Kribbella sp. NBC_01245: one gene and its partner. The protein of the gene in region 1 interacts with the protein of each later gene in a pairwise test. Links are inferred from orthologs where the notes say so. Each region holds a gene or a part of one and is shown on either strand. Other genes may lie near its edges. The genes, in order: paaC and OG394_RS20755.

Evidence for each region.
Region 2: the proteins of paaC (region 1) and OG394_RS20755 interact in binary tests that used the Escherichia coli proteins (3 or more experiments, as listed by UniProt). The link is inferred for Kribbella sp. NBC_01245 from one-to-one orthologs.

The regions. Positions count from the first base shown.
Region 1 is NZ_CP108487.1:2,354,237-2,368,707, reverse strand. What follows is about bases 10,529-13,527. They hold paaC (1,2-phenylacetyl-CoA epoxidase subunit PaaC), read left to right. Parts: upstream 10,529-11,660; coding sequence 11,661-12,395; downstream 12,396-13,527. Other genes in these bases: paaE (1,2-phenylacetyl-CoA epoxidase subunit PaaE), read left to right, coding at 12,892-13,527; paaD (1,2-phenylacetyl-CoA epoxidase subunit PaaD), read left to right, coding at 12,395-12,886; paaB (1,2-phenylacetyl-CoA epoxidase subunit PaaB), read left to right, coding at 11,386-11,664; paaA (1,2-phenylacetyl-CoA epoxidase subunit PaaA), read left to right, coding at 10,529-11,389. Also shown: OG394_RS10455 (alpha/beta hydrolase), read right to left, coding at 1-1,172; OG394_RS10450 (IS110 family transposase), read right to left, coding at 1,889-3,154; OG394_RS10445 (hypothetical protein), read right to left, coding at 3,345-3,488; OG394_RS10440 (acyltransferase family protein), read right to left, coding at 3,521-4,570; OG394_RS10435 (DUF5655 domain-containing protein), read left to right, coding at 4,770-5,192; OG394_RS10430 (LuxR family transcriptional regulator), read right to left, coding at 5,197-6,825; OG394_RS10425 (hypothetical protein), read left to right, coding at 6,945-8,213; OG394_RS10420 (cupin domain-containing protein), read right to left, coding at 8,285-8,683; OG394_RS10415 (helix-turn-helix domain-containing protein), read left to right, coding at 8,736-9,707; OG394_RS10410 (GNAT family N-acetyltransferase), read right to left, coding at 9,708-10,319; more of paaA, read left to right, coding at 10,445-10,528; more of paaE, read left to right, coding at 13,528-13,995; OG394_RS10380 (leucine-rich repeat domain-containing protein), read left to right, coding at 14,029-14,471. UniProt on the Escherichia coli protein: Component of 1,2-phenylacetyl-CoA epoxidase multicomponent enzyme system which catalyzes the reduction of phenylacetyl-CoA (PA-CoA) to form 1,2-epoxyphenylacetyl-CoA. The subunit C may be essential for structural integrity of the alpha subunit.
Region 2 is NZ_CP108487.1:4,646,189-4,660,660, reverse strand. The notes cover bases 11,311-14,310. They hold OG394_RS20755 (response regulator), read right to left. Parts: upstream 13,156-14,310; coding sequence 12,466-13,155; downstream 11,311-12,465. Other genes in these bases: OG394_RS20750 (sensor histidine kinase), read right to left, coding at 13,148-14,310; OG394_RS20760 (FABP family protein), read left to right, coding at 11,975-12,469; OG394_RS20765 (DsrE family protein), read right to left, coding at 11,449-11,811; OG394_RS20770 (hypothetical protein), read left to right, coding at 11,311-11,441. In the rest of the region: OG394_RS20830 (LamG-like jellyroll fold domain-containing protein), read right to left, coding at 1-671; OG394_RS20825 (choice-of-anchor P family protein), read left to right, coding at 987-2,225; dtd (D-aminoacyl-tRNA deacylase), read right to left, coding at 2,357-2,782; OG394_RS20815 (3-keto-5-aminohexanoate cleavage protein), read left to right, coding at 2,888-3,712; OG394_RS20810 (hypothetical protein), read right to left, coding at 3,693-4,157; OG394_RS40110 (molybdopterin-dependent oxidoreductase), read right to left, coding at 4,157-5,287; OG394_RS20795 (response regulator transcription factor), read right to left, coding at 5,335-6,000; OG394_RS20790 (sensor histidine kinase), read right to left, coding at 6,006-7,976; OG394_RS20785 (hypothetical protein), read left to right, coding at 8,147-8,500; OG394_RS20780 (hypothetical protein), read left to right, coding at 8,497-9,186; OG394_RS20775 (hypothetical protein), read left to right, coding at 9,277-9,861; more of OG394_RS20770, read left to right, coding at 9,858-11,310; more of OG394_RS20750, read right to left, coding at 14,311-14,419. UniProt on the Escherichia coli protein: Member of the two-component regulatory system DpiA/DpiB, which is essential for expression of citrate-specific fermentation genes and genes involved in plasmid inheritance.

The DNA of each region.
Region 1 (14,471 bases):
GGCCCGGACCGACGGCTCATCGCCCGCTGCGCCCGCTTGGCATGCGCCTTCTGTACGACGTCCGGCAACGCGTCGACCTTGCGCTGTGTTGCTTTTCGACCCTTCTTGGCCATCGTGTCGCGCAGGTCGTTGATGAAGCGCATGTCCTCGGCCAGCGTCTGGAAGTCCAGCTTGGAGTACATCGAGTTCGCGATCATGCCGTCGAGCGTGTTCTGGTCGTACGTCACCTTGATCATGCCGTCGAGGAACGACTCGACCGCGGGCTCCTGCTTCAGCTTCGCGCGCAGCCGCTCGTAGAACCGGACGACCTGTTCGGCGGTCTTCCCGAGCCTGAGCTGCGCGTGGTAGCGGGCGGCCCAGCCGGCGAAGTCCTCGCGGAAGCGGCGCTCGAACGCCTCCGGCTGTGCCTCGAAGGTGTGCTGCCACGGCTGGGTGAAGTCGGTATTCGAGTCGAGCACGAAGCGACCGACGTGCTCGGGGAAGTACGTCTGGTAGTACGCGCCGAGCCAGGTGCCGCCCGAGTACCCGATGAAGTCGAGCTGCTCGAACCCGAGCAACGCCCGGACCAGGTCGAGGTCCTTCACGGTCTGCTCGGTGGTGATGTACGGCAGCAGGCCGCGCGACTGGCGCTCGCAGTAGGTGCTGGTCAATTCGGCCGCGTCCGCGATCAGGTCGAGGTTGTCCCCGTCGCGATCGCGCGCGTCCATCGTGAACAACGGCGAGCCGTCGCAGGTGATCGTCGTACTGTCACCGGTGCCGCGCGGGTCGAACCCGACCGCGAGGTGACCCTTGGCCAGCGCCGGCCGGCTCGCCAGGAACGGCGCCATGCCCAGACCAGGCGCACCGGGACCACCGGGATTGCCGACCACGATCCGGCTCGGCTTGCCCTTCTTCGGCGCGACCTTGCTGATCGCGACCTCGAGATCGACACCGGCGCTCTGGTTGCTCCAGTCGCGGGGAACGGTCACCAGCGCGCACTGCGTCCGCAGCGCCGGCTCCCCGCACTTCCGCCAGCTCAACTCCTGCTCCAGATAACGTTCGGCCACGATGGTCCGCGTCGGCTGGACCGTGACGATCAGGTCGGCGGACGCCGAAACGGCACCCGGACCCGAGACGAACGTGAGCGCGAGAACACCGGCACCGAGGCTTGCGGCCAGGGCACGGAACTTCATACATCCTCCAACGGACGGCCTTGCAGGATCCGATGCAGGGTGCGGCTGCGGGAACTGCGTGATTGGTCCGTCGCAATCTGTCACGCCACCCCACCCCAGGTCCACTCCCTCCCCGGCCAGTCCCCCTTCCAATCCCAAGAACTTCTGCCGCCGCCACCCCTGCTCACCAACCTCCACGAGCCCGCAACCCCTTACCCCCTTGACCATTTCCCTCCCCAACGACGGTCGGACCCGAAATACGCCACCTGTGGAAAACCCTTCCGCGAGGTGCCTCCTTGCGCGTGCACGCGCGCCACACAACAAGGCACCTCGCGGCATGGTTATCCACAAATCCCCCTGCACCGTTGGGATTCGGCCATGCACCGTGTACGACGTCCCCGTCCGCCTAGGCGAGACCCCACGGCATACGAGTCCCCGCACCCGCCCAGCCGAGGCTCTACGGCGACCCGGCGTCCGCGTCCGACGTTCGCGATGCGCGGCGGCCGACGAGCGCGATGTCGCAACGGCGGCGGCCGGCGCGACGTACAACGAAGCCCTGGTCAGCCCGCTTCCTTTTGTCCGCGAGTGGTCGCGTCTGAACCTGCCGCGAGTGGTCGCGTATTGCCCGACCACTCGCGGAAGGTTCAGACGCGACCACTAGTCCGAAAATGACTGTGTTGGGGCGTGCGTGTGTTCCGGCGGAGCGCAGCGGAGCCGGGAGGTTGTGTGCTCGGTGGTCAGGCGACGGGTTCGAGGGTGACGTTGTAGCCGAGGGCTTGGAGTTGGCGGACGTGGTTGCGTCGTTTCCGTTCGGGGTTGATGCGGTTGTCGTAGAAGTCGGGGCCGAGGTCGTGGAAGTGGGCGTCGGGATCGGATAGCAGGTGCCAGACGATGACCAGGATGGAGCGGCCGACCGCGACGATGGCTTTCTTGCGGCCGCGGCGTCTGGCGATGCGCCGGTAGCGTTCGCCGAGGAAGGTGTCGGTTTTACCGGCGCAGACGGCGGCCTCGCCCAGGACCCGGGCCAGGTAGGAGTTGCCGTGGCCGGTGGCGCCGGTGCCTTTCTTCTTCCCGGCCGATTCTTTAACCCCGGGGGCGAACCTGGCCCACGACGCCAGGTGGCCCGGGGTGGGGAACCGGGTCATGTCGGTCCCGATTTCGGCGATGATCACGTGCGCGGTGACCCGCCCGATGCCGGGGATCTCATCGAGTCGTTCCACCGCCTCGGCGAAAGGGGCGATCTGGTCGCCGATCCTGTCTTCGAGGTCGGCGATATCGGCTTCGATCTGGTCGATCCGGGCCAGCATCTTGGCCAGCAGATAGGCGTGGTGGTCGGTGAAGTATCCGGTGAAGGCTTCTTCCAGGTCACCGATCTTGGCCCGCATCCGGGACCGGGCCAACTGCGCCAGCACCTTCGGGTCCCGCTCACCCCCGGCCAGCGCGGCCAGCATGTCCCGCCCCGACACCCCGAAAATGTCCGACGCGACCACCGACACCTTGATACAGGCATCTTCCAGCAGCTTCTCCACCCGGTTCTTCTCCGCAGTGCACGCGTTCACCAAATCAACCCGATACCGGGTCAGATCCCGCAACTGGCGGATCGGCAACGGCGGCACGAAACTGGCCCGCAGCATCTGCCGCTCCGCCACCTTGCACAACCACACCGCATCCAGCCGGTCGGTCTTCGGCCGACCCGGCAAATGCTTCACATCCTTGGCGTTCACCAGCCAGGTCTCCAACCCGGCCGCCTCCAGCAGATAGAACGGCGGCTTCCAATAGTCCGAGGTCGCCTCCATCACCACCCGCGACACCCCCAGCTCGACCAGCCGGTCAGCCAGCCGCAACAACGACCGCGTCATCGTCGAATACCGGTCCACCTCCTGCAACCGGCGCCCCGGCCGGCCCGGATCCGGAATCCGCACACAACACACCAACTCGGCCTTACCGATGTCCAGCGCCGCGACCCGCGCGATGATCTCCTCGACATCCTGCGTCTGCTCCAGCACCACAACCCACCTCCACACAACGCACCGGCAAACACGGTGCCCGCAGGAGCTGCAAGGATCCGGCGAATCTAGTCCGCGTGCTCAAAGGCAACACTGAAAGGCCCACAACGCAACTCCCGGCGCCCGACTCGCGGACGGCCTCAAACGAACCACAGTGATACGGCGTCAACGGGCACCACCCCAATTTTCAGCCCGGAACGGGCCGCCCACCAGAGCAGTGCCAGACTCGCGGCAGAAGGCGGCTGCGGATGTCGAGCGCTCCGCGGCCGAGCGTGGCCTGTGCGACAACGTCGACGCCGAGGGCACCAGCAGTCGTGCGACGGTCGGACATGGGATGCGGGCGTGCTGAGGGATGCGAGGCGGTTAGGCGCGGTGTTGGGAGGCGGGGCGGCGGAAGGTGAGGCGGTCTAGGGCTTTTTTGAGGCGGGGGGCGAGGGGGGTTTCGACGAAGCGGTTGATGGCGTAGGCGGCGGCCAGCATCACCAGGACGGTGAGGGTGACGAGGAGGTAGCGGTTCAGGTGGGTGCCGAGGCGTTCGAAGATGATGAAGCCGATGTGCGCGTGGATCAGGTAGAGCGGGTAGGTGAGCGCTCCGAGTACGACGAACCAGGGACGGGCGAAGCGGTGGGTCAGCTTCAGCGCGACCAGCGTCAGGACGAGGAAGATCAGCACGATGATCGCGACGACGACGCCGTTGTGGATCTCGGCGCTATACCGGTTCTGGACCGCGTCGGAGAACTCCATCGCCCGATAGACCGCATTGCCCAGGCAGATCGCGATGATCGCGCCGGCCTGCAAACTCATGCCGAAGCGGTAGATCATGCACAACGCCATGCCGGCGATGAAGTAGTGCGAGAACTGGGTGTTCAGCACGAGATCCGCGGCCGACGGCAGTACGCCGGTTTGGTACACGAAGGTCAGTCCGAGCCAAGCCCACAAGGCGATCGTGACGCGCGTCTTGGTGATGCCGATCAGCGTCAGCACGAAAATGATCATGTAGAAGCGCAGCTCTGCCCACAGCGTCCAGTAGACGACGTCGACGTTCTCGATATTGGGCAGCGAGTTGAACATCGTCAGATTCGCGACGTACTGCACGGCTCCCACCGGAAACCGGCCCTGGCTGAACAACACCGATACGACCGCCGTTAGCGTCACCGCGATCCAGTACGCCGGATAGAGCCGCACGACCCGCGAAACGACGAAGGCCTTTGGTTTGCGGTTCCACGCGCTGAGCAGGACGACGAATCCGCTGATCATGAAGAACAAGTCGACACCGAGATAGCCGTACCGCGCGATCAGCCCGCCGGTCGGGAACTCGAGCTCGGAATGGTCGCCGGCGTACGCCGAGAACAGGTAGTGGTAGAGCACGACCGCCATCGCCGCGATGATGCGGAGCAGGTCGATCTCATGCAAGCGCCCGACGCTGGGTCGGACCTGGGCGGTGGTCGTCAGATTGACGTCGGAGGATTGCACGCCGCGAAAACTACCAATTCCAAACCACGTCCGGGTAAAGGCACTGACCACTACCGGTCAGTTGTGCCCCTATCGACACCCGATCCAGCCCTTACGTGACCCAGACCACATTCCCGGAACCGCGGGCTACGCTCAACGCATGTGGGTCTGCGTGCGTTGCGGACGCGATTTCGCCAACCGGAATCAGACGCACACGTGCGCGCCGCTGCACGAGCTCGACGACCACTTCGCGGGCAAGGCGGTCGTCGTGCGCGAGACCTTCGACCGCGTGGTCGAAGAGGTACGGCGCTTGGGCCCGGTCGACGTACTGTCGGAGAAGACGCGGATCGCCTTGCACCACGGGATGAGCTTCGCCGCGTTCGTACCCCGGAAGAACTGGCTGGACGGGCACGTCGTACTGGCCGAACGCCTGGAAAGCCCACGGTTCCGGCGGATCGACGTCTACTCGGTGGGCAATGTCGTGCACGTGTTCCGGCTGGCCGACCCGGTTGAGGTAGACGCCGAATTCGTCGCGTGGCTCGTGACCGCCTATCGGAAGGCCGCCCGTCACGTCACCGGCTAGTGCCCTACTTGAATCGGGTGAAGTCCCGTTTGGAGAGGCCGCCGAGCTTCTCCCGAGCGTGTTGCAGGTGGTTGCGGACTGTGCCTTGGCTGATGCCCAGGTTCAACGCGATCTCTCGGCCGGTCAGGCCCTCGGCGGCGAGCTCGGTGACCTGGCGCTCTCGCGTGGTGAGGCCCGCATTGACGGCGTGCCGCTGGCTCTCGGGGATCGTCGGTGACCCGGGCTCGCGACGGATGCGCCGATCGCGGAGGAGATTGGCCATGCTGCGCTCAGCGTCGGTCAGCCGGTACAGGTCCAGTGCCCGCCGGTGGGCGACAAGCGACTCGCCTCCTGATGGCGCGACCCGGGATGCGTGCGCCATGGCACGCGCCGCCGAATGGAACTCCCCGTTGGCCTCGAACCGGTCCGCCACCTCGACGAAGGACGGGTAGGGGTCGTTCCGGCCGATCAGTGTCTCGGTGAACAGTCGCTGGACTGCGGGGCGCGGCCCGGCGGGCCAGAAGTCCCACATGTCCGTCAGCACCTCGTCGGCTTCGCCGGGAGCGAGTTCGGCCAAGGTGACGGCGATGCAGTCCCACCCGAAGCGTGGCCTGCTCGCGGCCAGGCGTCGAAGGGTGGGACCGAGGTCGCGGTGCGGTCGCGGTTCGCCGCGAACTGCGCGGAGCGCGGCTTGGGTGCTTCGCGCCATCGCGCCGAGTTGCATGCTCCGTCCCTCGAGGAGTTCCGACTCCGCGGCGAGGTCGAGATCGGGTGCGGTCGCCGAGAGCTCCAGACCGGCGGCCACGTTGAGGACGGTGCCGAACGCCGCGACCTCCTCGCTCGCGTTCGTCAACGGTGCGACGACGTCACGGGCGGCCCGGTACTGGCCGAGGTGGATCATCGCGGTCGCCCGGATGAGGGCATGCCAGTCTCGGTTGCGCGGGCCGGTGACGATATGGCGGGTTCGATCCCAGACCTCGTCGACCTCGCGCAAGCGGCCCCACGACAGGAGTGCGAGGGAGTGGTTCAGCACGACGTTGGCGACCTCGCTCGACAGCAGCGGCGACCCGACGCGAAAGGGCTCCCAGACCCGGCGGTAGGCGGCGTCGGCGGCGTCGTTGTCACCCTCATACGTGAGCAGGGCCGCTTGGGCGCCGTCGGCTCGGGCGACGATGACGGGGTCCGCGAGCCGCTCGCCGACCGCGCGGGCCGCGTCGACGAGTTCGAGTCGGAAGGCCGCGCTCGGCAACAGGTCGCTCTTGGGGAAGGCCATGGTGAGCATGGACATCGCCTGGCCCGCATCGTCCCCCGCGATGGTGAAGTCGCCGAGCGCGGCGGCCGTCAGCTCGGTGTCCTCCGCCGCTCCGGCCAGAATGGCCATCCGGACCGTGATCCAGCCGCGGGTCGTCGGGTCGTCGGCGCGCTCGAGCATGCGCCGCAGGATCTCCACTCCCCGCCGGTAGTCGCCCGTCCACCGCGCGACCAGGAAGATGCTCTCGGTGAGGTGGCGCACGGTGTCGGCCGCGGTGTCGGCGGCGGCGATGGTGGTGTCCAGCAGATCGAAGGCGGCCTCGGTCTCGCGTCGCAACGCCAGGCCGAGGGCGCGCTGGCACGCATCCACGACAGATGTCGCTGAGGCCGGCCGGCTCGTCACGCACCAACAATATGTGTACTGGTTGCACTGGACCAGGCCTGCTGCACGGGCGGTCTACTTGGGGCCATCCGCTTCGCGTCCCAAGACCCCGCGCTGCGGCAGCCAAAGGAGTATGTGCAATGAGAAAGCTTGCTTCACTCGCCGTCGTCGCGTCACTCGCATTGACCGGCCTGATCGCGCCGGCACTGACCGCCCACGCCGCCGGCGCCGACCCGTCGACAACCACAACAGCGACGACCACAACCGCGACGAGCGCCGCCACCGAGACGCTCCAGCAGCGCGTCGAGGCATTCATGGCCCTGCATCCCGCCACCGAGGAGGAGAAGGCCAAGATCCGTGCCCTCGTCGCGCAGTTGCCCGCCGACACGTTGGACCGGGTCGAGGAGCTCAACGCCAAGCTGGGAATCCGCGACACGCAGGCCGCCGAGATCGCCGACAACGTCATCAACCCCGCCGACTACCAGTGCCAGCAAACTCCGCTCGGGGACTGGCTCAACTCGACCGTCGCGGGAATGCCCTTGATCGAGCTGATCATTCTGGCATTCACCCCGGCCCCCCTGTTCCCGACCTATGACGCCCTGTTCTTCGGCACCGAGTCCAAGGCGAACAGGTTCGGCGTCAATGGCGAGTACACGAACCTGCTCACCTCGCAGATGAAGGACCTCCGCGGGTTCTGGGACGTCAATGGCAGCGACATCCAGCTCACCCCGATGCACGGCGCCGATGTGTTCAAGGACGTCAACCGGCTGGCCAGGGTCATCCGGGCCATGTTCGGCGGCACCGCCGAGGCTGCCCTGGAAACCGCCAAGGTCTACCTGCAGCTGATGAACGCCGCGCCCGGCCTCCAGCATGGCGCCCACCCGTACTTCACCTTCAACGCCTTCGCCTTCGACCCCAGCGATGAGCCCGAACTGCTGGCCATGGGGCTGACGAAGAAGATCGTCATGGGTGATGGCGTCCTGCAGGGCTACGCCGCCATCGGTATCGACTCGAAGGTCGCGCCGCGCGCGATCCTCGCCCACGAGTACGGCCACCAGGTCCAGTACGCCAAGGATCTCTTCCAGACCACGCTGACCGGACCGGAGGCGACCCGTCGGACCGAGCTCATGGCCGACGCCTTCGGCAGCTACTTCATGGTCCACTCGCAGGGCGAAGCGCTCAACAAGGCCCGGCAGCTCGCGGACCAGAAGACGTTCTACAACGTCGGCGACTGCGGCTTCACCTCGGCTAGCCACCACGGCACGCCGAACCAGCGCTACAACACTGCCGCCTGGGCCATCGGCATCGCCAACTCCGCGGTAGACCAAGGCCACAAGCTCCTGGTCCTGCCGTTCACCGCGAAGTTCGAAGTCAAGCTCCCCGAGCTCGTCGCGCCCGACGCCAACTGAGCAGTCCCGTAACAACGAGCCCAGCGGCATACAACACGTGCCGCTGGGTTCGTTTCGTCTGACGCGCGAGACTAGGTCAGCTCGAGGCCGGTGTGGGTGCGGATGTGGTCGGGGATGTCCTCGTGGCGGTCGCCGGTGGTCGGTTGGCCGGCCGGTTCGATCACGACGATCGAGGCGCCGCCGTCCGAGAACGGCTTGTGGTAAACGCCTTTCGGCACCACGAAGGCCGATCCGGCCGGCAGGATCACGTCCCGCTCTTCGCCCGGTTCGCCATCACGTAGGCCGATGCCGAGTTCGCCGTCGATGACCAGGAAGAACTCGTCGGTGTTCTCGTGCACGTGCCAGACGTAGTCGCCGGCCACCTTGGTGACGCGTACGTCGTAATCGTTGATCCGGGCGACGATGCGGGGACTCCACAACTCGTCGAAGGTCTTGAGGGCGGCCTGCAGGCTGATCGGTTCGTTGCTCACCACTCGATCATCCGTGGCTGACAGCCGAACGCGTGAGTGCTAGGAATAGCACATGTCGCAACGATCCTCTCAACACCGGGTTCGGGTGATCGTGGACCACGGCTCCAACCCGTTCGAAATGGGTGTGGCGACCGAGTTGTTCGGCCTGCGTCGCCCCGAGATCGACCGACCCTGGTACGACTTCGGCCTCTGCGCACCCGAGCCCGCCGTACGGATGCATCTCGGTTTGTTCGCGCTGTCCGACGTCGCCGGCCTGGATGCGGTCGAGGAGGCCGACACCGTGATCGTCCCGAACCGGCCGGATCCGGACCAACCGCCGAACCCAGCGGTCTGTACGGCGATCGCGCGCGCGGCTGATCGCGGCGCTCGGCTGGTGAGCTTTTGCACGGGCGCCTTCACCTTGGCCGCGGCGGGCGTACTCGACGGCAGGCGGGCCACGACGCACTGGCAATGGGCCGAGTTGTTCGAGGAGATGTACCCAGCGGTGCGTTTGGAACCGGACGTTCTGTACGTCGCGGACGACCCCGTCTACACCGCTGCGGGTAGTGCGGCCGCGCTGGATCTCGGTCTGCACCTGATCCGGTTGGACCACGGCGCGGAAGTCGCGAACACGGTCAGCAGAAGGCTCATCTTCACCGCCCATCGCGAAGGCGGGCAGCGGCAGTTCGTGGATCAACCCGTGCCGGTCGTCGCCGACACCTCGCTCGCGCCGATCCTGGCGTGGATCCGGTCAGAACTCGCCACCCCGTTGACGATTGGCGCCATCGCGTCGTACGCCGCAGTGAGCCCGGCGACCCTGCACCGCCGCTTCCAGGCCGAACTCGGTACGACGCCCCTCGCGTGGCTCACGGCAGAACGAATCGCCCTCGCCTGCCGTCTACTCGAACGCGGCGAAACCCGTCTGACCACGATCGCCCGCCAAACCGGCCTGGGCACGGCCGCCAACCTCCGCACCCAATTCCGCCGCCGCACCGGCCTGACCCCGACGGCCTACCGCCAACGCTTCACCCTCACCAGCCCGTAGTCAGTCCGTCGCGGTGGGGTCCGTGTGGAGGCGGATCTGTTTGATGCGGACGGTGCTGGTGTCGTCTTCGCCCATTTCGCGGTGGGCGCCGTCGGCGGCCCAGCCGGCGTCGGTGAAGAAGGCGCGGGTGGCGTCGTCCTGGGCGTTGACCCAGTAGGTCACGCGGGTGAAGCGGTCGGCCCGGACGGTGTCGACGATCGCGTGCAGGAGGCGGGAGCCGTGGCCGAGGCGGGTCGCGTCGGGGTGGATGCAGAACTCGGCCACCAGGGCGTCCTTACCCGGATCGGCGTCCGGGTCGTCCGACGGCGTGAGCGCGGCGAAGCCGACGAGGTGCCGGCCGGCCAGGGCGACGAGGACGCGGTTGCGGGCTTCGCCGGGGGAGAGGAGGGACTGCTGCCACTGTTCGACGAAGTGTTCGGGCTCCAGTTGGTCGAGCAACTCGTTCGGCAACATGCCGCGGTAGCTGCGGCGCCAGGCGGCGACCTGGACCTCGGCGATCGCCTTCGCCTCGTTCGGCAGGGCCAGCCGCACGCTGGTTTCCGCGATCGGCCCGCTGGGCACCGGATCACCAGTGGGAGCGGGGGCGTGCGGGTGGGAGTGCTCGCTGCTCATATCCGCCATCCTTCCATCGCCACGGCGACTGCCAGGCATGGCCCCCACGCCCGGTTGGGAGGTGGGTTGTGACACTTGAACGGCAATCTGGACATGAAGTGTCACAAGTGGGCTATGGTGGGGGTATGAGTAGCGAGGTGGACGGCTTTCAGGCCACGCTTGACGCCGATGGGCGGATCGAGCCGCGGGACGTCATGCCGGACGGGTATCGCAAAACGCTGATCCGGCAGATCGCGCAGCACGCGCACTCCGAGATCATCGGCATGCAGCCGGAGGGCAACTGGATCAGCCGCGCCCCGTCGCTGCGGCGCAAGGCGATCCTGATGGCCAAGGTGCAGGACGAGGCCGGACACGGGCTCTACCTCTATGCCGCCGCCGAGACGCTCGGGGTGGATCGGGCGGATCTGCTCGACCTTTTGCACACCGGCCGGCAGAAGTACTCGAGCATCTTCAACTACCCGACGCTGACCTGGGCCGATATCGGCGCGATCGGCTGGCTGGTCGACGGTGCCGCCATCGTGAACCAGGTGCCCCTGTGCCGCTGTTCCTACGGTCCGTACGCACGGGCCATGGTTCGCGTGTGCAAGGAGGAGTCGTTCCACCAGCGGCAGGGTTTCGAAATTCTCTACACGCTGTGCAACGGCACCGACGCGCAGAAGGCGATGGCGCAGGACGCGCTGGACCGTTGGTGGTGGCCGAGCCTGATGATGTTCGGGCCGCCCGACGGCGACTCGACGCATTCCGCGCAGTCGATGGCGTGGGGCATCAAGCGGCACAGCAATGACGAGCTGCGTCAGCGTTTCGTCGACATGACCGTGCCGCAGGCGGACATCCTCGGTCTGCGCGTGCCGGATGACGGGCTGCGCAAGGAGGGCGATCACTACGTCTTCACCGAGCCGGATTTCAGCGAGTTGTACGAGGTCGTCAAGGGCAATGGCCCCTGCAACGCGCAGCGCCTGGCTCATCGCGTGAAGGCGCACGAGGACGGCGCCTGGGTCCGCGAGGCGGCCGCGGCGTACGCCGAAAAGCAAACCGATAAGCAGAAGCAGAAGCAAGGAAGCGCCGCATGATCGAGCCGCTCTGGGAGGTCTTCGTGCGTTCGCGCCGCGGGCTTTCCCACGTCCACGTCGGCAGTCTGCATGCGCCCGACGCCAAGATGGCCCTGCGGAACGCCCGGGACGTCTACACGCGTAGACAAGAAGGCGTTTCGATCTGGGTCGTGCCGGCCACGGACATCACCGCGTCCAGCCCGGACGAGAAGGACGAGTTCTTCGATCCCGCGGGCGACAAGGTCTACCGCCACCCCACGTTCTACGACATCCCTGACGGCGTGGAGCAGCTGTGAGTGACCTCTACGCCTACGTGCTCCGCCTCGGCGATGACGCGCTGATCGCGGCGCAACGCACCGCCGAGTGGATCGCCGCCGCCCCGCAGCTCGAGGAAGACGTTGCCCTGGGCAACATCGGGCTCGATCAGCTCGGCCAGGCCCGCACGCTGCTGGCGTACGCCGGTTCGATGGTCGGCAAGACCGAGGACGACCTGGCGTACTTCCGCGACGAGCGCGACTTCACCAACCTCCAGCTGTGCGAGCTGCCGAACGGCGATTTCGGTCACGCGATGGCCCGGCTCCTTTACTTCGCGACTTACCAGCACCTGCTGTACGACGTACTGCGCGAGTCTTCGGACGAGACGCTCGCGGGCGTGTCGGGCAAGGCCGTGAAGGAGGTCGCGTATCACGTCGACCACGCCACCCAGTGGGTGTTGCGACTCGGCGACGGTACGGACGAGAGCCATCGCCGGATGCAGGCAGGGCTCGACGCGCTCTGGCCGTACACGGCGGAGATGTTCGCGTCCGACGACCTGGTCAAACGCCTGCCCGTGGCCGTCGATCCGTCGACGCTGGAGGAGGAGTGGCACCGCCGGGTGACCGAGGTCATCGACGCTTCCACCTGCACGCGGCCCGAGGCGTCGTACCAGCACTCGGGTGGTCGGGATGGCCGTCATACCGAACACCTCGGGTTCCTGCTGGCGGAGTTGCAGCACGTCGCGCGTTCGCATCCCGGAGCGTCCTGGTGATGACCGTTCTGCCGGGCGTCAGCGAGATCCGCCGGGTCGTCGGCGAGGTGCCGGATCCGGAGGTCCCGGTGCTCACGATCGATGACCTCGGCGTGCTGCGCGACGTACGGCTCGAGGGTGACGAGGTCGTCGTGGTGATCACGCCGACGTACTCGGGCTGTCCCGCGATGGACATGATCCGGACCGAGATCGGCGTTGCCCTGGACGCACTCGGCGTCGAGCGGCATCGCGTCGAGACCGTGTTGTCGCCCGCTTGGACGACGGACTGGATGAGCGAGTCCGGCAAGCAGAAGCTCGTCGAGTACGGCATCGCGCCGCCGACCGGGCGCCGGGCAGTCGGTGCGCCGGTGATGCTGGCGTTGACGCTGCGCTGTCCGTTGTGCGGTTCGCCGGACACCACCGAGCTGAGCCGGTTCGGATCGACCTCCTGCAAGTCGCTGTGGCGTTGCAACGCCTGCCGCGAGCCCTTTGACCACTTCAAGGCGATCTAGTGCTGATGACGACCACAACGGCCGGCGCCACGACCATGAGCAGGCGTCGCGCGACGTTCCACCCGCTGAAGGTGTCGGCGATCGAGATGCTGACGGACGACTCGGTCGCGATCACGTTCGAGGTGCCGCCCGAGCTGGCCGAGGAGTACGCGTTCGCCGCCGGGCAGCACCTGACCGTGCGACGGCCCGGCGACGACGTACGCCGCAGCTATTCGATCTGCTCGCCGGCCGGTTCCGGCGTACTGCGGATCGCGGTCAAGCGCATCCCTGGTGGCGAGTTCTCGTCGTACGCCGCTGAGGGGCTGGCCGTCGGTGACACGGTCGAGGTGATGACGCCACTCGGCCGTTTCAACACGCCGTTGGATCCGGCGAACGCGAAGCACTACGCGTTCGTCGCGGCGGGCAGTGGCATCACGCCGGTGTTGTCCCTGGTGGCGACCACGCTGGCGGTCGAGCCGGAGAGCCGCGTCACGCTGCTCTTCGGCAACCGGACCGCGTCGTCGGTGATGTTCGCGGAGGAGCTCTCCGATCTGAAAGACCGGTACGCCGAGCGCTTCCACCTTGTGCACGTGTTGTCGCGAGAGTCGACCGAGGTCGAGCTGTTCAGCGGACGAATCGACGCCGAGCGGCTCGAGCGGATCCTCACCACGATCCTGCCGGTGAAATCCGTGGACGAGTGGTTCCTCTGCGGGCCGTACGCCTTGGTCGTCGGCGCGCAGGAGTTGCTGCTCGGCCACGGCGTACCTCGGGAGCACGTGCACGCCGAGCTGTTCCACGTCGGTGACGAGGCGCCGGTCGCCCGCGTCGAGGAGAAGGTCGTCGACGAGCACGCGGCCGAGGTCACCGTCATCCTCGACGGCAGGCGTTCGACGTTCGCTCTCGCCGAGCACGATCGGCCGGTGCTGGACGCGACTCTGGCCGTCCGGACCGACGCGCCGTTCGCATGCAAGGGCGGCGTCTGCGGGACATGCCGGGCGAAGGTCGTCGACGGCACGGTCCGGATGGACACCAACTGGGCCCTCGAACAAGACGAGATCCAGGCCGGCTACGTCCTCACCTGCCAGTCCCACCCCACCACGCCGAAGGTCACTCTCGACTTCGACGCCTGACATGTGTCCGGCCGGCCGGACTAGGCTCGGCGGATGGAATCGCTCAATCTTGGCGGGCGGGGTTTGACCGAGCTCGACCCGGATATCCGGCGGCACCGCGGGCTGCGGGAGCTGTACCTCCACGACAACGCGCTGACCACGCTGCCCGAATGGCTGGGGGACTTCCCCGAGCTCCGGATCCTCGATCTGAGCCACCAAGGCATCACCGCGCTGCCCGAGTCCATCGGCCGCCTGGGCCGGCTCGAATTCCTGTACGTCAGCGATCTCGCCATCACCGAGTTGCCGGAATCGCTCGGCGATCTCGGCTCGCTTCGCTACCTCGGCGCCACCGACAACGGCCTGGAGAAACTCCCGGCCGCTCTCGGTCGCCTCGATGCGCTCGTCGAGCTACGCCTGTACGGCAACCGCCTCACCGAACTCCCCGACGGGTACGGCGGTCTGCGCGCACTGCGGGAGCTCCACCTCGACGGCAACCC
Region 2 (14,472 bases), 2.3 Mb from region 1 along the record:
TTCGCGCCCACCGTCAACGGCTGGCCGACCGGATTCACCACGTACGACGCGGCCACGGTCACCGGCACCGCCGTCCGGTCGATCGAGTCGACCAGGATCTGGAACTGCCCGGCGATCCGCTGACAGGTGACCTTGTGCCATTGGCCGTCCGAAATGCTGACACTTGAAGTGACCAGTTTGGGGTCCGCGCCACCGGCCTCCCGGATCACGCAGCTCGGCGTCCCGGAGGTCTTGTCCAGCTGGAGCTTCCACTGCGCGGTGTTGTAGAGCCCCTTCTGCAAGAGGTTGGAGCCGTGGTCCGCGGTCAACTCGACCGGAACCACGTTCACCCAAGCGCCGTACGCGAAATCCAGCGCACCCGGGTTGAGCGAGGCCTCGTCCGGCGTACTGATCATCGCCTTCGGGCAGCCGGTCCCGGTGCAGAGCGCCGGGAACTGCACGGCCTGTCCGGCACCATCTCGTCCCGGAGCGACAGTGGTGATCTGGCCGCCGTTGGAGGCCGTCACCGTGCCGAGGTGGGACTTGCCGCTGTCGTCGATCACCGTGGTGACAGGTGAAGCGACGGTGTTGAATTTCCAGCTGATCCTCTGTGACATGACCGCCTCGGCCGGTGCCGTTGCCGCGATGGTCAGGGCTGCCGTGACCGCCACGGTTTGAAGCGCTCGTTTCATAACTTCCCCCTCTGCTCGGAGCTCTCTCGAGTTCTCCGGCGGACGGTAACAAGCTTCTTCGTCAGTCACATCGGCTTGCTTCGAGGTTGCAGGAACCGGCAGAGCGATGGCTCAAAAGGCTTGCTGGCAAGGCGACTCGCCGGGGGATGCAGGCGGGAAGGTTACGCGCAAGACCTGGTTTCTCACAGGATGAGGTCAATTGTCACGGTTAGGTCTCGGTCTGCATCGGTCTCGTTACCTACGGCAACCGGGCGAGTTGTCCCTTCTGTCCTGGCCCGAACGCGGGTCGAGTCATTACTCAGGGAGGAGGGGTCAATGCGACCCCGCATCGGATACAAGAAGCTGGTCGTCGCCGGCGCAGTTGCCGCCGTTGGCGTAGCTTCGACGATTGCCTTGACGTCGGGTTCTGCCACCGCCGCGCAGAAGTTCGGTTACAGCGGCTTCGCGCACGGCACCTACGTCTTCACCGGTCTGGCTGACAGTGGCCCGCAGGTTTCGTCTCAGCACGCCTGCACCACCAAGGTCGGCATCCACGAGACGAACGACCTGGCCACGGCCAACGTCAACCGTCAGGCGATCGCGCGCACCGTGAAGACCCAGACGAACACGGTGAACGACAAGCGGGGCAATGGCTCCATCACCAAGGCGACCGCTGTCGATGTCAAGCTGGGCAACCTGCTCACGCTGAAGGGCGTCGAGAACTGGTCTTCGGCCGTCAACAAGAACGGCAAGTTCGAGGCCAGCGCCGGCACCAAGATCCTCGCGATCAAGATCGGCAGCGTCACCGTGCCGAACCTGATCAAGGCCGACCCGAACACCAAGGTTTCGGTTCCGGGCCTCGGCTTCATCGTGCTGAACTACCAGAAGCTGTCGACGACGTCGTCCAGCGCGACCGCGAACTCGGCGGCCGTTCTGATCCATTCGACGATCAAGAACAAGTTCCTGCCGAAGGGCGCGACGGTCGCCGTTCTGCTCACCAAGGCCGAGGTCGGTGGCCCGGTCAGTGGTGTGCTGCGCGGTAAGGCTTACGGCACCGAGGTCAAGGTTGGCGACCTGGTGAAGTCCAGCCCGACGTCGCTGCAGACCCTCTGCATCACGACCGGCGGCAAGTCGCACACGCAGGGCGTCGCCGAGGTGAAGGTCCCGGGTCTGGCTTACGCCGGCGCGGTCACCACCACCAAGCGCGGCACCACCACGGCTGACAGCGCGACGGCCGAGATGAACGCCAAGACGGGTCGAGTCACGATCGGCAGTGGCGATCACAAGATCGTCGTCGAGGCCGTGACCTCCTGGGCCAAGGCCTCCAAGACCACGGGTACCCACACGCAGCTGTGGGCCGGGTCGAAGGTTCTGTCGATCCGCGTCGGTGACAAGGTCATCCCGGTTCCGCAGGGCGTCAACAAGACGGTCAACGTGCTGGACATCGCCTCGCTGACCTTCAACAAGGTCGAGAAGCGCGGCAGCAGCATCTCCGTCACGGCCCTCGTGGTTCGGGTCAAGGCGCTGAACACCACTGTGAAGATCGCCTACTCCGAGGCCGCTGTCGTCGGCTGATAGCCCAACTGACTCGAACCTCACCGGTTCAGCTGGGTAGTAGGTAGCAGTACCGAAACACCACCGGACTCTCCGGACCAGGATCCCCGTGATCCAGGTTCGGAGAGTCCGGTTTCTCGTTGCCAGCGGTTTCAGCTGTCGAGGATCAGGGTGACCGGGCCGTCGTTGACGAGGGCCACGTCCATGTGGGCGCCGAAGCGGCCGCGAGCCACCTCGGCGCCGAGGGTCTTGAGCGCGTCGCAGAACGCGTCGTACAGAGGTTCCGAGACGGGCCCTGCCGCGGCGGCGGACCAGGATGGCCGACGACCCTTGCGCGTATCGGCGTACAAGGTGAACTGGCTGATCGCGAGGATCGGGGCCTGCTCGTCGGCGCAAGAGCGCTCGCCTTTGAGGATGCGCAGGGTCCAGATCTTCGCGGCGAGGGCGGTCGCGATTTCGGCGGTGTCGTCGTGGGTCACGCCCACCAGGACGAGCAGCCCCGGCCGATCGATCGCACCGACCACCTCGCCCTCGACGGTGACGGATGCCTGGCTGACACGCTGTACGACGGCTCTCATGCCCCCAGTCTGCCCGAACGCCCGAGCGGGCCAGATCGTCCGGTGATCGGGCGGTTTGACGGGGGATTCTCCCGTTCGAGCGGCACATCTGGCACGATTCGTCCTATGACGACGATGATCACCGTGGCTCCCACTGGTGCCGAGACGGCCAAGGCCGACTGCCCGGCGCTGCCGACGACGCTCGACGAGCTGGTGGAAACCGCCAAGCGCTGCGAGGCGGCCGGCGCGGCGATGATCCACATCCACATCCGGGACGCCGAGCACCGGCCGACGCTGGACCTGGGCCGGCTGACCGAGACCGTCGCGGCCGTCCGGGAGAACAGCGCGCTGATCGTGCAGCTCTCGACCGGTGGTGCCGTCACGGACCCGTTCGAGCACCGCCTCCGGGTGCTCGACGCCGCTCCCGACTCCTGCTCGCTGACGATGGGCACGGTCAACTTCGGCGATGACGTCTTCATGAACCCCTGGCCGTTCGTGACCGAGCTCTACCGGCTGACCCAGGAGCGCGAGATCGTGCCGGAGTTCGAGCTGTTCGATCTCGGGCACGTGGCCGCGTTGCACCGGCTGCTGGACAAGTTCGGTCTGCCGTACGGCGGCAAGGTGCACTGCGACCTGGTGATGGGCGTGCCCGGCGGGATGCCCGGCACTCCGCAGGCATTGGTTGCCGCGGTCAACGGTCTGCCCTCGGCGGTGACGTCGTGGTCGGCAACGGGCGTCGGCCGGACAACCCTGCCGGTGGCGCTCGCGGCGCTGTCGATGGGCGGTCACCTGCGCGTCGGCATGGAGGACACCCTCACCCTGGCCAAGGGCAAGCCCGTGACCCACAACGCCGACCTGGTCGAGCGCGCCGCAACGCTCGCCACTCTGGCCCAACGCCCGCCGATGGCCCCCGACGAGGCTCGTACTCTCCTTAATCCGAAGGCCGTCTAGCGCGTCGCCGTACGGCGAACACGGCGAGGGTGACCAGCACGATGGTTGCCTCTAGCAATAACCAGTCGCGGAGGTAGTTCCGCGCGAGCACTGTCGGGTTCGCGCCCATGCCCTGCCGGAGCAAGAGCGGCAGGGCGATCAGACTGGTCAGGCCGATATAGAGCAACGCGGTACGGACGTAAGCGAGCGCGTCCGATCCGCCCAGTCGGCGGGTGAGCAACCAGCCCACCACGATGACGACTGGTGCGATGACGAAGTCGTCGACGAATACAGCACCGCCGAGCCAGAGCGGCAGGCGGATCAGCGCCGGCGGTTCGAGGTGGTGCAGCAGCAACCAAGCGCCGTACAGCCCGGCGGCCAATCCCAGTCCGACCAACGCGAGCCTGGCGGCATCGGTAGGCAACATGCTCCACCGGGTGATACCCCGGACGGTCGTACGGCCCATCACAGCACCTCCAGGCGGTGGACCCACTTCGTCTGCAGTACGCCCGGCCGGTTCGGCGCGATGATCCGGGCCGGGAAGCCGTGATCCAGGTCGAGGATCTCGCCGTTGACCCGCAAGGCGAGAAGCGTCAGGGGATCGGCGGCGAACTGTGGCGGGAGTTCGCTGGTTCCGTAGAAGCCTCCGCGTTCGAGCGACACCACCCGGACGCGGGCCCCCACGTCGGCGCCGCACAACCGCAGCAGGTCCCGAACCCGGACGCCCTCCCAGCTGGCGCCCTGGCTCCAGCCCTCCACGCAGGCAATCGGCAAGTCCGAGCCGTGCTGGATCAGCGCCCTCAACTGGTCGAGCGAGTACGTCAGCTCGCGCGGCCCGGCAACGGTCAAACGCCAATCCGGCGACAGGGCCTGGGCGATCACGCCGGCGTCCTTTGCCGTCCGGTTGACCGGCAGCCCTTGTGGGCCGATGCCCGGACGACGAGGAGCGAGTACGGCGACCGGGCCGAGCGCTGGTACCGACTGGCCGACGGCGGTGAGGCCTACCAAGGCGCCAGCGCCCGCGACCGTCCGGAACAACGTACGCCGGCTGATCCCGGTCGTTGCTTCGGGCAAGGGAGTCGGTCGACGCCAGTGGGTGACGATCAGCGGCAGCTTCACCGCGACGTGGACCAGTAACGCGCCGACGATCACCCAGGCCAAGGCGTAATGCGTCTGGCGGAAGGGGAACGGCCACGGGTACCACTGCAGCGTGTTGAGAAAGCCTATGAAGACCTCGAGCGCGACGGCGGAGACGAGTACGAGGATTGACAGGCGTTCGAGGATCTCCCCGAAGGCCTTGAAACTAGGCGGTTTCGCGAACAGCTTCGGATAGACGGTCCAAAGCTTGGCGAGCAACAGCGGCACGGACACCAGGCCGGACGCGACGTGTAGGCCTTGGGTGAAGCGATAGAACGACGCGGGTCGGCTGGGAATCGTCAACCAGGCGGGCGTCTCCTGCTGCCAATGGCTCAGCAGGCCGGTCACAAAGCACACCAGTACGGCGATCCCGAGCCAGCGCCCCAGCACGGTCGCAACCCGGGGGTGATGCAGTGGCGACGAGAACGAGTCCTCGCTCGGAGGAGACGGCAGCTTCATGCTTTCCATCACAACGCACGGATCGCCGCAACGGACCCCCTTGCCGCTTACCGCCCACGAACATCGGGATTGCCGAGGCCGGCGTTGCGGGCCTGGATGATGGCCTGGGCCCGGTCGGCGACCTGGAGTTTGGTGAAGATCGTGGAGACGTTGTTCGCGACGGTTTTCGAGGCCAGGCCGAGTTGCTGCCCGATCGCCGCGTTCGGCAACCCGGCGGCCAGCAGGTCGAGGATCTCGCGTTCGCGGGCCGTCAGCTCGGGGAACGGTTCGGCGGGTGCCGGCGGAGCGGCGAAAAAGCCGAGCACCCGGCGCGCGACGCCCGGGCCGAAGATTGCCTCACCGGCCGCGACCGCCCGGATCGCGCGAGCGATCTCCTCCTGCTCGGCACCCTTGACCAGGTAGCCCCGCGCCCCCGCACGCATCGCCGCGAACACGGAGTCGTCGTCCTCGAACATCGTCAACGCCAGCACCGCCACCTCGGGCGCCACCCGGGCGATCTCGCGAGTCGCCGCGAACCCGTCGAGATCGGGCATCTGCAGATCGAGCACGGCCACATCGGGTTTCGTGGTGACGACCTCGCGCACCGCCTCGCGACCGGTGGTCGCGACCCCGACCACCTCGATCCCGGGCAATGACGACAGCAACGCCGTCAGCCCGGCGCGGACCACCGGATGGTCGTCCGCAAGCACCACCCTGATGTCGTTCACTCCCATGGCGTTCACGACTTCACCAGCGGCAGCGTTGCCCGCACCCGGCCGCCATGCTCCGACGGCCCGGCCTCGAACCGGCCGCCCAGCTCCGCCGCCCGCTCGCGCATGGCCTGCAGCCCGACACCCGGTTTCCACGCGCCGTTCGGCGGCCCGTCATCGGTGACCTCGATCTCCAGCTCGGCACCACACCGCAGTGCCAGTACGGCGTTCGTGGCGCGCGAATGCCGTACGACGTTGGTCAGCGCCTCGGTGGCGATCCGGTACGCCGCAACCTCCAGCGCGGCCGGTAACGCGGGCAACCCCTCGGCTGATACCTCGACCGTGACCGAAGCGCCATCCGCTCGCCAGGACAGCTGATCCGCCCGCTGCCGCAAGGCGCCGGCCAACCCGAGCTCGTCCAGCGCGGGCGGCCGCAGATCGTCGACCAGGCGTCGTACGTCGGCAATCGCGGTGCGGGCATCCGTTCGCAACATGCTCAGCAACTCCGTCGACCGTGCGGCGTCAGTGGAAACCAGGTTGGCGGCAGCGTCCGCGGTGAACGCGATACCGGTCAAGGTGGGACCGAGTCCGTCGTGGAGATCCCGTCGGAGCCGACGACGTTCTTCCTCGCGGGCGGCGACGAGCCGTTCCCGGGACGTCTGCAGCTCCGCGGACAGGCGCGTCGCTTGCACGGCAACCGCCAGCGGTACGGCGACCAGGGAGAGCACGTTCCGATCGGCTGTGGACAACTCGGATTCACCTCGGCGGAGTCCCACCAGCAATGAGCCGACGGCGGTCCCGCCGTACTCGAGATCCACTGGAACCACAGTGCCGGCCACCCCGTCCTCGGCCAGGATCGACCTGTCCGCCTCGACTGCGACGTACGGCAGTCTCAGGGCGGAACGGACGGCCGCGACGACACCGTGCATACCGCCGGCCGGGTTGGTGGAGAGCTGCTCGCCAACGCGGGAGGCGACGCGGGCGGGATCGCGGCGGTCGCCGTACATCGCTCGGTCGACCAGTCGCTGCAGGCGAGGCAGGACGGGTGCGATCAGCAGGGCGACGATCACGGTCACGGCGGCGGATCGGCCGAGCTGGGACGAGATGAACGAGTCCAGGACGGCGACCAGGGCAATATAGGAGCCGACGGCAACTATCGAGAGCAGCGCCCAGGCAAGCGCGCGGGATACGACCAGGCGAATGTCCAGCAGTTGATGCCGGACGATCGCCACTGCCACCGCGATCGGCACCAGCGGAATCGCCAGCAGCACCAGGATCGGAGTGCCGGCCACCAGCGACCAGGGCGTCATGAACGCAAGCACGATCACTGCCGCCAGGAGCAGCCAGAGCAGCTGGCGGCGGCCGGTTTCCGAGGCCCGGCGGTAGCGCAGTACGAGAGCGATGATCGCGAGCAGGAAGACGAGCAGGCCGCGAATCTCGGTCGCGGTCCACAGCGGCTGCCAGGCGTCGTACGACGAGAGGGTGAAGTAGCCGCGGGGACCGTCCTCGAACGGCTTGTCAGGGCTCGTCCCCATCTCTAGTACGAAGAGGGGCGCGGTCACGACGATGCCGATGGCAACGGGTCGCCAGCGGCGCGAGGGCAGGCGTCCGTCCGGGAAGAGGAGGAGCGCGAGCGGCAGGAACAGCCCGATCGACCACGGCCAAGACCACTGGAACACCGTCAGTGCCAGTCGTTGCGCCACCATCGGCGCGGCGCCGTCGTGCAGGGCCTGGACCAGCGGTGCGCCGGCGGCGGTGGTGGCGTGGCCGATGCCGTCGGCCACGAACAGCCAGCCGATCGGGTTCGACGGGCGGTGCCAGGCGATCACCGCGCCGCAGACGGCGAAGGTCAGGCCCATCAGACCGTTGGTCACGACGAAGCTCTCGAGCGCGTCCTGCCAGGTCCACGAGACCACCAGGCACAGAACGACCGCTGCCGCGACCTCGAGGACGGCGAAAGTCCCGAGGCCGCCCGCTAGCACTCGCTTGCCGGCCGTCATGTGGATCAGTGTGCGCCTTGAGGTGTCCCGGCGTCCCGGGAATGCAGTCCTGGATAGCCCGGGCAACCTCCCGGCAGCTGGTGAACGCCGCCCCGGGCGCCGTGCGGGCATCCGCCGCAGGGTGATGGCAGGTCCTTCGATCGAGGGGCGTTTGTCCAGGGGAGGTTCTGATGTCTCGTAAGTTTCGGGCCGGGCTCGTCGTCTTCGGGCTGCTGTCGTTGGGTGATCTGGCCAGTCCGCTGCTGACCGACGGCGAGCACCCGCCGATGTCGATCGCGCTGATCGCGTCGGCCATCGGGCTGATCAGCCTTGTGCTGGTGGTGCTCGCATGGCGTGGCGTACGGCGCGCGGTGGTGCCGTTGATCGTGTTGCGGCTGCTGTCCGCGCTGACCGCCGTACCGGCGTTCTTTGCCGGTGGGGTGCCCGCGGCCGCGATGGTCGTCGCGGGGCTGGCGATTGCGTTGGCTGTTGTTGGTACGGCGCTTGTGCTGGTGCCGGCGCGGCAGTTTGCGGGTGCGCGATGACTGACACGGTGGTTGAGGTCGCCGGCGCTGATACCCGACGGGCCACGCGGTGGTTCGCGGCATTGCTGCTACCGATCGGGCCGGCGGCGGTGGCGCTGCTGCGGTACTTCCTGCCGTACGACACGGCCGACGCCCCCGCGACGATCGTGGGCGACATGTTGGCTCAGCCGGGCCGGATGTCGTTCGTCCTGTGGATGGGGTTCGTCGCGATCCTGACGCTGGTGCCGGCTGTGTACTTCGTCGGGCGGCTGACCCGGCGGCGGGCTCCGCGGCTCACAGCGGCGGCTCTGGTGCTGCTTGTGCCGGGCTATCTGGCACTGCCGTGGCTCGCGTCGTCGGACTACTACGTTTGGGCCGGTGGCAAGGCGGGGCTCGACGCCGGCGCGATCACGCGCATGTACGAGACGATTCATCCGACGGTCGACGTGGCCGGGGTGGTCTTCGTACTCGGGCACGTCCTCGGGACCGTGCTGCTTGGTGTCGCGCTCTGGCGGGCGCGGGTGGTCGGTCGGTGGGCGGCGGTCTGCACGATCGTGTCGCAGCCGATCCACCTGGCCGCGGTGATCGTCGCGAGCCACACGCTCGACCTGTTCGGCTGGGGATTGCAGGCCGTCGGATTCGCCGCGGTGGGGTGGGCGATTCTCCGGCTCCGCGACGACGACTGGGATCTGCCTCCGCTCCGCTAGTTATCCACAGGGAAGGGCTTTGGGAGCCCGGGGTGCGCCTCGGGCGTCCTAGGGTGGGCGCTATCGGTTGCCACGGGTGGAGGAGCGCGGGTGAAGACGCAGGATCGGTCGCTGGACGATGACGAGCGTGCGATGGCGGATCTGGCCGACGTGCCCGATTGGACCCGGCTCTGGGGGCCGGTCGAGGTGGGGCGGGCAGGGGTCGTCGCGTTGGCGCAGCGGGTTTCGGCGGCCACGGGGTGGTTGCCCTGGCCGATCGAGGAGTCGACCGAGATCGATCCGGACCAGAGTTCGTGGGGGTTGATGACCCGGCGCGAGACGTTGATGCAGGTTTATCCCGGTGTGGTGTTGCCGGAGAGCCCGCGCAGTGGCTGGTCGGCGTACCAGATCGCTCCGGCGGAGATCCCGCTCGCCGAGCAGGGGCTGGACCAATATTGGCCGCGTCATGTCGAGCTCGCCCGCAGGCATTGGGGCGAGCCGGCGTACGTCGGCATGCTCGGGCAGCCGGAATTCCCGGGCGGTCCCGGCCAGGTCGCCGACGGGCGGCGGCATCTCGCCGTGTGGTTGCGACGGGGTGCCGAGTTCCACCTGTACGCCGAGCAGCCAGAGGCCGATTCGCCGACCCGGGCCGTCGGGATCAACTACTCCGTCTACGCCGCCGAGGTGACGCGATGAGTGCCGAGCAGGAGATCTTCAACGAGTTCAAGGCCTTCGGGCGCGGGATGAGCTCGTTGCTCAAGGCAATGCACAAGCGAGTCCAGGCGCGGCAGCAGGCAGCGGCGCGGGAGGCCCATCTGCGCGTTCTCGTCGATCACTTCGTTCGCGAGCGGCTGCGCGACAGCCGCCGCAGTGACCCGGATCTCGACCGCACCATCGACCGGCACAACCCGCCCGGGCCCGACCACGACCGGCGGCTCGGCGAGCACGCCCGGGACGGGGTGAACGGCCCTGACCCCGAGCGCGAGGCCGAGCTGGACCGCGAGCGGGAGGAGCGCGACGAGCAGCGGGAAGACCGCGAGGAAGAGCGCGACGACCGGGAGGAAGAACGCGACGACCAGGACGAAGAGCGCGAGGACCAGGACGAGAATCGCGGCGACGACCGGGACGAGCAGCGCGAAGAGCGGGAAGAGGAGGCCGAGAGCGAGAACGAGAACGACGACACCAACCAGCCGCAGGCCCAGCCCGAGCTCGACGCCCAGCAGGACCTCGATCCGGGCCGCGATCCCGAGCACGAGCGCGAGAAGGCCAAGGAGCGCGAACGCGACCGCGAGCGGGACGACCTGGCCCCCGACGCCGTCGACCCGGCCCTGGCGGCGGGCGCGGCCGGGGCAGCGGGTGCCGCGGCGCTCCAGGCGCAGAGCGAGCTCGACAATAACCAGCTGGATGAGCCCGCGCGGACCGAGCCCGAGCAGGAGACCAGCGGACCCGAGGCCGAAGCGCCGGACCAGGTCGACCGGGACATCACGGCCGGGCCGGAGGCCGCGCCCCTAGCCGGGCCCGACCCCCAGGCGGTCGACGAGCTGCGCGACGCCAAGGTCGAAGAAGCGCACACAAACGAGCCGCCGGCAGGGCCCAATCTCGAGGTCGCCGACAAGGAGCCGGAGACCACCAAGGAAGCGCAGTCCGAGGCCGAGGAGACCGTCGACCGGACGGAGGAGACCGAGCGGGAGGTGACCGAGCTCGAGTCCGATCCGGCGTCCCCGTATGCCTCCGATGAGACGAAGCTCGAGGCCGAGACCGCGTCCGAGGTCGAGACCGGCGTTGACTCCGAGTACGACGCCGAGACCGCGTCCGGGGTCGAGACCGACCCCAACGCGCCGTCCCCCTACGTTTCCGAAGAGGTCGAGTCCAAGGGCCCAGAACTCGACAACGAAGGCGTGAATCCGTACGTCTCCGATGGCGAACCGGTCACCGCACAAGAGGCCGCGAACAACCAGCCTGGCCAGACCCAGCTCACCCAGGCCCAACTGCGCCAAGGGCAGCAGGGACAGCCGGGAGCGGAGCAGCCGGGGCGGAAGGGGCTGCAGGACCAGCAAGGTCAGACGGCCACAGCGCAGCACGCTCAGCCGGCCCGATCACCCGAGATGAACAGGCTGCACGAGATGGGCGTCGGCGGCGTATCCCCGGCCGCAGGCGCTGCCCAACGGCCAGGACAGGCTCCATCGGCACAGTCGCACGCCGGTACGACCCCCGGCGCGCACCACCAACGCGCCCAGCAGACCGGCAAGCAGCAACAAGCCGGCAAGGAGGTCTAGGCCGGAGCTAGTAAACGATGGCCTGAGCGTCCGGGGTGAGGATCTCCTCGGTGAACGTAGGCGCCCCGGCGACGCGCACGCCGGGGAGCAGATCCGCCTCGCTCAGCTCCCGCCTCTTCGCGCACTGGGTGCAAACGGTCAGCGTGCCTCCAGCCAGCACCGCCGCCAGCAAGTCACTCAGCGGCGCCGCATGCGGCAGGTCGAACTGCTCCGCCCGTCCGGGCACGGCGAACCAGACCGCCTCGCCGGTGAGCCAGAGCGAGACGGGTGCTCCGGAGGCGAGGGCCGAGGCGGCGACGGTGAAGGCCTGGTTGGCCCGCTCCGCCTCGTCCGAGCCTGCGGTCAGTTTGATCACCAGGGTGCGCGACATCACCACAGCGTAGTCACGGACCGGCCGCGCGCATCCCCTAGACTGTGGCCGTGCTGCACGTCGTCTTCACCTCGCTGCTGGTCCTGGTCACCCTTTTCATGGGGTGGTTCTCGGCCTTCGTCGTCTACCGGCTCTATCGCGGCCGGTCCTGATCGGCGCCCTGATGGCCTTCGAGATCCCGCAGGACCTGCACCCCGACCTGATGCCGCTCGCGTGGCTGCTCGGTCGCTGGGAGGGCCGCGGCCACGGTGAGTACCCGACCATCGACAAATTCGAGTTCGGGCAGCAGATCGACTTCAGCCACAACGGCAAGCCCTACCTGCACTACGTCAGCCAGACCTACATCGTCGGCGAGGACGGCACGAAGCAGCGCCCGCTCGCGGTCGAGACCGGCTTCTGGCGGCCGAAGCCCGAGGGCAAGCTCGAGGTCGTGCTGGCCCATCCGACCGGCTTCGCCGAGGTTTGGTACGGCGAGATCGACGGCGCCAAGATCGAGATGCGCACGGACGTCGTCGCGCGCACGGCCACGGCCAAAGAGGTCAGCGCCGGCCACCGGCTGTACGGCTTGGTCAAGGGCGAGCTGATGTGGGCGTACGACATGGCCGCCGAAGGCCACCAGTTGCAGCCCCACCTCTGGGCCACCCTGATCCGCGCCTAACTCTCGGAAATCCAGGAGTACTCCACCTTCGGACGCCCACTGCGCCCTTCGTAGCGCTGCGTCCGCAAGGCCTGTCCCTGGTCGGCCAGGTGTTCCAAGTACCGCCTGGCCGTAATACGCGAAGTGCCGAGCTCTGTCGCGATTTCCTCCGCAGTCCAGCCTTCGCGATCACCGAGCAGCCGAACCACCCGCTCCAGCACCGACCCGGCCAAGCCCTTGGGAACGCTCGAGTTCTCCGGACGCACCACCGGCCGGAACAACCGATCGACCTCGTCCTGGTCCGCCACAGTCCGCCCAGCCGTCGCCGAACGCCTCTGCCGGGCGTAAGCTGTCAACCGGTCACGGAGCGTTTCGAAGGCGAACGGCTTCAAGACGTACTGCACAACGCCAATCCGGGCCGCGGCTTGTACGGAGGCCACCTCCCGGGCAGACGTCACCGCGACCACGTCGGTACCTAGACCGGCAGCACGCATACGTCGTACGACGTCCAGGCCGTGGCCGTCGGGGAGGTTCATGTCGAGTAGTACCAGGTCGATCTGGCCCTGGGCGAGCGTTTGGATGGCGTGGGCTGCCGACCCGACTACGCCGACGCAGGCGAATCCCGGTAGCCGGTCGACGTACGTGCGATGGGCCTCGGCGGCGATCGGGTCGTCCTCGACCACCAGCACGCGCAGGTCTTCAGACACCGCTCACCGCCCTCGGCAGCCGGACCCGCACGGTCAGCGCGGGCAGGTCGTCGATCTCCGAGTCGGGATCGACCATCAGCTGACCTTGCCAGCGTTCGACCGTACTGCGCACTAGCGCGAGCCCCAGACCATGCCCGGGCTCGGCCTTTGTACTCCAGCCACGGTCGAACATCCGCGCCAGATCGGTGGCCCCCAGCTCCGCACCGGTGTTCGTGACGGCCAGATCGACGTACTCGCGGGTGGTTCGGGCGACGAGCTCGACCCGACGTGGCGCCGTACCACCTCGGGCAGCCTCGATCGCGTTGTCCAGCAGGTTTCCGACGACGGTGACGACGTCCTGCGCCGGCAGCCGGACATCGAGTGGTTCCGAGCCGAGATCGAGACCGAGCAGTACGCCGCGCTCCTGCGCCTGCGCGAGTTTGGCCAGCAGCAGCGAAGCCAAGACGGGATCGCCGACCGTGCCGACGACCCGGTCGGTCATCGCCTGAGCCAACTGCAACTCGGAGACGGCGAACTCGCGGGCCTTGTCCGGCTGGCCGATCTCGATCAGGCTGACCACCGTATGCAGGCGGTTCGACGCCTCATGGTTCTGCGCCTGCAGGGATTCGGCCAGACTCCGCACGGCGTCGAGCTCACCGAGAAGCCGCTGCAGCTGGGTGTGATCTCGCAGCGTGACGATGCGCCCGCCATCGGCCGTCTGGGCCGGGAGTTGGTTCACCACGAGCACGCCGTTCGCGCCCAAATGCAGTTCGTCGTACGCCGTGCGGCCCTCGGTGAGCAGGTTTGCCAGCGTGGCCGGCAAACCCAACTCGGCAACCCCTGTCCCGGGCGGTACGTCGTGCAGGCCGAGCAGGCGCCGCGCCTCGTCGTTCACGAGTTGAACCTGCCCGGAGGCGTCGAGCAGCAGCAGGCCTTCGCGGGCCGCGTGCAGCACGCCCTCGTAGAAGTCGAGCATCCAGGCGAGCGTCTGGGTCCCCTTACCGCGAGTGGAGCGGCGAACCCGCCACGAGACCAGCGCGTTGCCGGCGATCGAGATGCCGAGCATCAGGCAGGCCAGGCCGAGCAGCGACCGCAATTCCGGCCGGGTCAGCTCCCACCAGCCCGGCGCGGGAACGCCGGCGACGGCGGCCGCGCGGTCCGCTTGTTCCTTGGCCAGCACGATCGAGGTGCTGCAGACCACCAGGATCAGGAGCGCGACGGTCCACGCCTGGAGCCAGAGCACCTGGCGTCGCAGCTCGCTCGGGCGGCGCATCACGTACGCCATTGTGCCGCTGTAACCGTCGGCGTGCCGACAGTAAGGACAAGAACGCGAACGAT